2 regions of the Corallincola luteus genome follow, and region 2 is predicted to be linked to the other one. Evidence: predicted binding sites of a transcription regulator. Region 2 holds the regulator's gene; the other holds the start of a gene.
What was found. The regulator NrdR, encoded in region 2, represses ribonucleotide reductase genes. The targets are predictions, from matches to a motif close to AAACACNANATNTNGTGTTT.

Region 1 (4,487 bases), on a different contig from region 2:
GGGTCAAAGGCGCTGAGCGAGAGCCCGGTGCGATCACAACGTGCTGGACACCCGCTTGGTACAGCGATTCAACCAACCAGAGACTCCAGCGCTGGTTGCGCCAGGCCGTTGTCTGGCTTGCCGTTTGTTGGCTCATTTTTGTCCCATCAGGCTGCGTACCGTGGCGACTTTGTTGTCTAGCTCTTGCCACTCTTTATGGGCATCGGAGCCATCAACAATCCCTGCGCCAGAGTAAAGTGCCAACTGGCAGCCTTCAATATGAGCACTGCGGATGGCGACACTAAACTCACTGTTAGCATGGCTTAGATAACCAATCGCGCCAGCATACCAGCCACGTTGGAAGGGTTCATGGGCAGCAATAAAGCGCAGCGCATCGGCTCTGGGGGTGCCACCAACGGCGGGTGTGGGATGCAGTCGAGCCAGCAGATCGGCATCGCAGATCTCTTTGCGTAAACGGCCATGGATGGCGCGCTTGAGGTGCTGCAAGCGGTTCAACTTAAGTACTTGCGCCCGATCATCGTAGCTTAGGGCATCACAGATCGGACCGAGACGCGATAAAATATCATCCAGCACGATACGATTCTCACGCCGGTTTTTGCCGTCACCAAGCAGTGCCATCGCGATCAGACGGGCATGTAACGGGTCTTTCGGTCGCACATCGGTTCCTGCGACCGCTTCGCTCAATAGTTGACGACCATCGCGCTTGAACAGGCGCTCGGGGGTGCAGCCGATAAAACTGCTCTGGTTATCAAGTTGCAAGGCAAAAGGGGTGCTGTGCTGATTGGCTTGGTGCCAACGTTGTAGCAGCAACCAGGGATCACAGGGTTGTCCGGTTGTCAGTAACTGACGCCGGGCTAACACCACTTTCGATAGAATGGGCTGTTCCGCTAATGCCTGACTTACCAGCTTCGCCCAACTGGCCTGCTCCGGTGAGTTACACACCGCCAATACGTCGGGTAAAGGCGGGCATGGGGAGTGAGCCGGTTGACGAAGTGTGTGCAGTGCATCCTTGGCGGCAGCCATTTCGTCTGTGAAGCTGTGTGCTTCATCAACCCATAAGTTAAGGGTCAGGGTGATGTTGTCATCTTGCCGTTGCCATAATAGTCGCGGCAGAAAAAACAGTGGCTGCTCGGTGCCGGGGGTGTTGGTGTCATCAAAGGGCAGGGCGCCCATGATCACTAGCGGTAAAGCGGCTGATTCACTTAAGCAGTGACTCGCCTCATTGGCAGTGGCAAATTTACGCACACAGCCGGTGGCTGCGAGCTCTTTATCTGACTCACGGCTTTGCCAATAGGCCTTGGGATATTGGCTTTGTGCTTGCAGCCACGGAATACCACTGACTCTGTCTAGTGTCTGAACCAGTTGCAGCGGCCCACGAAACGGACCCAAGTTGGATAACTGCGTCAGTAAAGGTATCGACGGATCAGATTTCGCTGGGATCGGAAGTTGCCGCACTGCCATGGTTGGCGGAGTCCATAGTTTTTACTCTGAAGAACATTTTGAAGCAAATTCATAGGCCTGCAAGCCCAGCGTGAAAAACTGTTGATTCATGGCAATATCATGCTGGTAAAATTGGCATATTGATTTTATTAATGTTTTCTTTCTTGTTGGTACTTGGTAACGCTATCACCTACTACATATAGTGTTTTTTCTAAGATTATTCACATCATTGTGGGTTTCGTGGTTAATATCACAAATCCTAAAATTTAATTTTTTCGCCAACCCCGCGCCGTAAAAGGCTTGCTTCGATTTCGCCCTTAAAATTGCCCACAAGGCGCGCTTGTCAATAATGTATTTCATAAACACTAGATATATACTTTCGCCATTGTTGATGGCACTAGATGTTGTGTTTGTAGTGGACATCATGTGTATAGCCTGTGAATAAGTAATCCGAATAGGGAGACCCCGGTATGGCCCGCGCCACTGCTACCGCAAAACAACAAGAAAACGCGGAAGTCCAACTCGAACTTCAACCTGCTTCTTACGACATCTGGGATAAGAAATATCGCCTGAAAGATAAGCAGGGTGTTGCGCTGGACAAAGATCTCGATGACACCTTTCGCCGTGTTGCGAAAGCCACCTCATCGGTTGAATTGACGCCCGAGTTGCAGAACGAGTGGTATGAGAAGTTTTTGTGGGCATTGCGCAACGGCGCTATCCCTGCTGGCCGTATTACCTCTAATGCCGGTGCCGAGGCTTATAAGCCAGCCACTTCTACCATCAACTGTACCGTATCCGGTATCGTTAAAGATTCGATGGATGGCATCCTGAATAAGGTGCACGAAGCTGGCCTGACCCTGAAAGCGGGTTGCGGTATCGGTTATGAATTTTCTACTTTGCGCCCGAAGGGTGCGTATGTTTCTGGCGCAGGTGCTTATACGTCAGGACCTCTGAGCTTCATGGATATCTTCGACAAGATGTGTTTCACCGTGAGTTCAGCCGGTGGCCGTCGTGGTGCGCAGATGGGTACGTTTGACGTATCTCATCCAGATGTAATGGATTTCGTGCGTGCCAAGCGTGAAGATGGTCGCCTCCGTCAGTTCAACCTCTCTTTGCTGATCACCGCTGACTTTATTGAAGCGGTGAGAGCCGATGCCGACTGGCCATTGTCGTTCCCGTTGACGCAATCCGAGATCGATACCGACTCGTTGGATGTGAACAACAAAGAGCAGGTGGTTTGGCGTCCATGCCCATTTGATATCAACTATGCCCGTGAGCAAGAGTACGTGCTGAATGATCGCGGTGATGTCTGCTGCCGTGTGTTTAATACCGTGCGTGCCCAGCGTTTATGGGACGTGATCATGAGTTCAACTTATGACTATGCCGAGCCAGGATTTATCCTGATCGACAAAGTTAACGAGATGAACAACAACTGGTTCTGTGAAACCATTCGTGCCACTAACCCATGTGGTGAACAGCCGCTGCCTCCGTATGGCGCGTGCTTGTTAGGCTCGATCAATCTGACCAAATTTGTGGTTAATCCATTTACTGAGCAAGCCTCTTTCGATTTCGAGAAGTATCGCGAAACCGTGGCTATCTTCACTCGCATGTTAGACAACGTGGTTGAGATCAACGGCCTGCCATTGGGCAAGCAGCGTGACGAGATCATGAACAAGCGTCGTCACGGTATGGGCTTCCTTGGTTTAGGCTCAACCCTGACCATGCTGGGCATGAAGTATGGCGATGCTGCGTCGGTTGATTTTACCGAAGAAGTGGCGCGTGAAATGGCGGTGGAAGGCTGGCGTGAAGCACTGCGTTTGACCGAAGAGAAAGGCGCAGCACCGATCATGGAGCAAACCTTCACTGTGACGGAAGATATGTTGGTGAATCGCCCTGAGATGCGCAAAGACGGCATCAAAGTAGGCGACGAACTGGCAGGTAAAGTACTGCATGGTCGCTATAGCCGTTACATGCAACAGATCGCTGAAGTTGACCCTGAGCTCGTCGAACAGTTGATCGAGAAGGGCGCACGCTTTACTCACCATAGTTCTATCGCACCGACCGGGACTATCTCGTTGTCGATTGCCAATAACGTTTCGAACGGTATCGAGCCATCATTCAGTCACAAGTACATTCGTAACGTGATCCGTGAAGGTAAGAAGACCAAAGAGCCTGTGGCGGTTTATAGCTACGAGCTGTTGGCCTACCGCGAGTGGATCGATGCCGATGCTGAGCCAGAAGGCGGCTCTTTACCGGATTACTTTGTGACAACGGATCATGTCTCGCCATCACAGCATGTGGATATCCAAGCAGCGGCACAGAAGTGGGTAGACAGCTCAATCTCCAAGACCGTGAATGTACCTACCGATATCGCTTATGAAGATTTCAAAGGCTTGTATCTGTATGCTCACGAGAAAGGTCTAAAAGGTTGCACCACCTTCCGCTTTAACCCGGAAGCGTTCCAGGGCGTATTGGTGAAAGAGTCAGACCTGGAAAATACCGAATATGAGTTCTCCCTTGATGACGGCACCACCGTTAAGCTCAAGGGTAATGAAGAGATTGAATATGACGGTGAAGTACACACCGCAGCTAACTTGTTTGATGCCTTAAAAGAAGGCTACTACGGCAAGTTCTAAGCGACGTCGACTACACTGGAGATTAGAGATGACTATTAAAATCGACAAAAAAATCGTTGGTTACAAGGTGTGTAGCGAGCAAGACAAGCTAGATGCGCAAGCTGCCGCCGAACAGGAAATCGCGGATAACGTGGTGACTTTGCACGAAAAGATTGATCGCCCAGAGATGCTGATCGGCAGTACTTATAAGATCAAGCCGCCAGTATCTGAGCACGCGTTCTATATCACTATCAATGACATCCTGCTCAACGAGGGTACGGATCACGAGCACCAGCGTCCGTTCGAGATCTTTATCAACTCGAAGAACATGGAAGATTACTCTTGGGTGGTTGCACTGACACGAGTGATGTCTGCCGTATTCCGTAAAGGTGGCGATGCGACCTTCTTGGTGGAAGAGCTTAAAGCGGTATT
Region 2 (4,487 bases):
TGACGGGTCAAAACCGGCCAAACGCGCTAAGTCACAGCTCGCTTCGGTGTGTCCGGCACGGGTCAATACCCCACCCTCTTCAGCGATCAGCGGGAAGATATGACCTGGCTGCACCAAGTCTTTGGCTTCAGCATCAGGCGCAACAGCAGCCAAAATGGTTTTCGCTCGGTCTGCCGCGGAAATGCCTGTCGTTACACCTACGGCCGCTTCAACAGACACAGTAAACGCTGTCGAATATTGCGCATTATTGTTATCCACCATTAATGGCAGATTCAGCTTCATGCAACGCTCTCGATTCATTGGCAAACAGATCAGACCGCGGCCATGGGTGGCCATAAAATTAACCGCTTCAGGGGTTACCTTTTCAGCAGCCATGACGAAATCACCCTCGTTCTCTCGGTCTTCGTCATCCATCAAGATCACCATCTTGCCCTGGCGAATATCTTCAATCAGCTCTTCAATGCTGTTTAATGCCATTTTCTGCCTGCCTTTATCATTCTATTTTTAGCCATAGGAGCTGGCTTATTGTCGAGCGTGTCATTGTCGGGCCTGACAATATGAAATCACTCTTATCTAGTGGTGTTATCAGCTGCTTATTTCAAGAAGCCGGTACGACCCAACAGAGCCATCACATCACTTTGTGGCTGGGCTTCACTGACCGCAGCCTTATCCCCTAACATCAGCCGCTCGATATAACGAGCGATCTGATCAACTTCCAAATTCACCTTAATACCGGTTTGAAACCCTTTCATGGTGGTCTCATCTGCGGTATGGGGCACTATGGTCAACTTAAAGCGTGCACCGTCAACGGCGTTCACCGTCAAACTAATCCCATCAATACAGATAGAGCCTTTCTCGGTAATGTAACGAGCCAGATGTTCCGGAGCTTGTAGCCAAAATTCAATTGCACGCCCTGTCGATTCGCGGCTAACAACCTCAGCTAAAGCATCAACGTGCCCACTGACCAGATGCCCGCCCAAACGGGTCGTTGGCGTGACCGCCTTTTCCAGGTTCACCCGCGCACCGCGGCTGGCACTGGCAAAGTTTGACCGCTTCAAGGTTTCAGTAGACAAGTCAGCACAGAAGCTGTCGCTAGAAAGCGCCACCACGGTCAAACAGACGCCGTTGCTGGCGATGCTGTCACCCAGCTTAACGTCGCTCAAATCTAATTTACCGGTAGCGATCTCCAGAGTCACATCTTGCCCCTTCGGCTCAATACGACGGATCTCACCAACCGCTTCAATAATTCCTGTGAACATAAATTCTCATGTCTATCGCTGTGAGCAGAACGACTTAATCATCGAGCTTAGGTTTAAACGTAGCAACAATCCGGAGATCGTCTCCAACCTGCCGGATATCTTGCCAGTCTAACTCTGGCAGTTGCGCCATGTCGTCAAACTCGGTCAAGTTAAATAGTCCTTGAGCACTGTTTCCCATTAATTTGGGCGCCAGATACAAAATAAGCTCATCAACCAGACCGGCATTCAGCAGCGCTCCGGCAAGTCTTCCTCCGGCTTCAACCCAAACCTCATTGATCTCTTTACTGGCAAGTTGGCGCATTAAATTACGCAGATCCAACTTACCTTCCAATTCGGGGATGGCCAGCATAGTCACGTTTTCTTGCCACGGAGCTTCCACATCGGCAGCTTTTCTGGCGATCCAGAGTTCGCCGGGCAGCTGGAACATCTTTAGCGCGGGCGAGATCTGTTTACGACCATCAACCACCACACGCACCGGTTGTCTGACGGGCAAAGGATAATCTTGAATTAACTGTTCCGGCCTCACATTCAACGCCGGATCATCGGCCAGCGCAGTGCCGCTACCGGTGACAATAGCGCAACTCCGTGCGCGCCAATGCTGCACATCCGCACGAGCAGCTGCACCGGTGATCCACTGGCTCTTGCCATTACTCAGCGCTGTTCGCCCATCCAGACTGGCTGCCATTTTTAGGCGTACCAGAGGCATACCAGACTGCATTCGTTTAATAAAACCGGGGTTTAAGCCCTCGGCTTGCGCTTCCATAAGTCCATAACGCACACGAATGCCTGAGGCTTCCAACAAGCCAATACCCTGGCCTGACACTAGCGGGTTAGGATCAACCATAGCAACAACCACTTCTGTAACCCCTGCATGCACTAAGGCTTCAGCACAGGGACCAGTGCGGCCATGATGAGAGCAGGGTTCTAAAGTGACGTAGCAGGTCGCGCCGTTGGCCTGCTCTCCCGCTTCAGCCAGGGCATTCACCTCGGCGTGCCCTTCTCCCGCGCGCCGATGATAGCCTTCACCCACAATCTGCCCAGCGTTGACAATGACACACCCCACCCGAGGGTTCGGAGAGGTGGTATATAGTGCCCGCTCAGCTAAATGAATAGCGCGCTGCATGAATCTGTGGTCGTCTGGAGAAAATCGCGCCATAGGATGCTCTGCTTGGTTCGCTCAGGTTAGTGGTTTTGCGAATTATTGCCCAACTTGGCAATCACATCTTCAAACTCACCGATGGTTTCGAACGACAGGTAAACGGAGGCAAAACGAATATAAGCCACTTTGTCCAGCTTCTTCAACGCTTCCATCACCAGCTCTCCGACCATCTTACTGCCCACTTCACGCTCACCAGTGGCGCGTAAACTGGACTTAATATCAGCCACAGTCTGTTCCAACTGATCAACACCGACAGGACGTTTCTCCACAGCGCGAAGTAACCCGCTGCGTAGTTTATCTTCATTAAAAGGTTCACGGCTGCCATCGCGCTTAATTAGACGCGGCATTACCAGCTCTGCGGTTTCAAAGGTGGTGTAACGTTCATGGCACTTAGTACATTCACGGCGGCGACGCACCTGACTGCCATCAGCCACTAAACGTGAATCGATCACCTTGGTATCTGGCGCAAAACAAAACGGGCAATGCATAAGCTCTCCTTGGGTAAGCGCTCACCATAACGAACTCTCGGATAAAAACAAAAAAACTGGCCGTCCTATTAGAGACGGCCAGTTATCAGCGCGTGAGTTCCGCCTTTATCTTAAGCGTAAACTGGCAGACGCTTGCAGATCTCTTCCACTTTACCGCGTACTTCAGCGATAACAGCTTCATTTTCAATGTTATCAAGTACGTCACAGATCCAGCCAGCTAACTCTGTCGCATCAGCTTCGCTGAAGCCACGACGGGTAATTGCTGGTGTACCGATACGCAGACCAGAGGTCACGAAAGGTGAACGCGGATCATTAGGTACGGAGTTCTTGTTCACTGTGATGTGCGCGTTACCTAAAGCAGCATCGGCATCTTTACCAGTGATATCTTTGTCGATCAAATCAACCAGGAACAGGTGATTATCAGTACCGCCGGAAACGATCTTGTAACCGCGATCGATAAAGCCTTTCGCCATCGCTTTTGCGTTAGCGACTACCTGCTTCTGGTACTCTGCAAACTCTGGCTGCAACGCTTCTTTGAAAGCAACCGCTTTAGCTGCAATCACGTGGCATAAAGGACCGCCCTGACCACCAGGGAATACAGCGCTATTCAGTTTCTTGTAGATAGCTTCGTCATTGCATGCAGATAAGATCAAACCGCCACGAGGACCGGCAAGGGTCTTATGAGTGGTGGTAGTCACTACGTGGGCGTGGGGTAATGGATTCGGATAGATACCCGCCGCCACTAAACCAGCAACGTGTGCCATATCAACAAACAGGTAGGCACCCACTTCGTCGGCAATTTCACGGAACTTAGCCCAGTCTAGGATCCCTGAATAAGCAGAGAAACCAGCGATAATCATCTTCGGCTTATGCTCCAAGGCCAGCTTGCGTACCTCTTCGTACTCGAGCTTGCCATCATCATTGATACCGTACTGAACCGCGTTGTAGATCTTACCAGAAAAGCTGACATGAGAACCGTGAGTCAGGTGACCACCATGGGCCAGGCTCATACCCAACACAGTGTCACCAGGCTCAATCATCGCTTGGAATACTGCAGAGTTGGCCTGAGAACCAGCATGGGGCTGTACATTGGCATAGGTTGCGCCAAACAACTCACATGCACGGTCGATCGCCAACTGCTCGGCGACATCAACGTATTCACAACCACCGTAATAACGCTTAAAAGGATAGCCTTCTGCGTATTTATTGGTCAGCTGAGAGCCTTGTGCTTCAAGTACACGAGGGCTGCAGTAGTTTTCTGACGCAATCAGTTCGATGTGGTCTTCCTGACGAGACACTTCGTTGGTCATCGCCTGCCACAATTCAGGATCGAAATCGGCAATATTCATATCACGCTTCAGCATGGTTTCTCCCGGCGGGTGCCAAAAATGGGCTAAGAGGGTGTTTCAAGGCGGCGTATTTTACCCTGAGTAATGCCGTATGCCTAGTTTTTGTCTCTTCTTTGACCTTAAACAAGGCGTTATACGAGAACAACTCGCGCTGCGATCAGCAAAAATACAACCCCTGTGACCCTGTCTATCCAATGACTATAACGTTTTAACCAAGGCAAAATGCCTTGAT

Region 1: the regulator NrdR is predicted to act here: its motif matches at 1,833-1,852, upstream of EZV61_RS09080 (adenosylcobalamin-dependent ribonucleoside-diphosphate reductase).

Annotation. Positions count from the first base shown of each region.
Region 1 is NZ_SJXE01000003.1:219,625-224,111, forward strand. Features, by position in the region: gene menD (2-succinyl-5-enolpyruvyl-6-hydroxy-3-cyclohexene-1-carboxylic-acid synthase) at 1-136, opposite strand, end outside; gene EZV61_RS09075 (isochorismate synthase) at 133-1,461, opposite strand; gene EZV61_RS09080 (adenosylcobalamin-dependent ribonucleoside-diphosphate reductase) at 1,911-4,076, shown strand; gene EZV61_RS09085 (TSCPD domain-containing protein) at 4,105-4,487, shown strand, end outside.
Region 2 is NZ_SJXE01000005.1:50,823-55,309, reverse strand. Features, by position in the region: gene ribBA (bifunctional 3,4-dihydroxy-2-butanone-4-phosphate synthase/GTP cyclohydrolase II) at 1-477, opposite strand, end outside; gene EZV61_RS11320 (riboflavin synthase) at 594-1,259, opposite strand; gene ribD (bifunctional diaminohydroxyphosphoribosylaminopyrimidine deaminase/5-amino-6-(5-phosphoribosylamino)uracil reductase RibD) at 1,294-2,415, opposite strand; gene nrdR (transcriptional regulator NrdR) at 2,442-2,906, opposite strand; gene glyA (serine hydroxymethyltransferase) at 3,017-4,270, opposite strand; gene EZV61_RS11300 (LysE family translocator) at 4,387-4,487, opposite strand, start outside.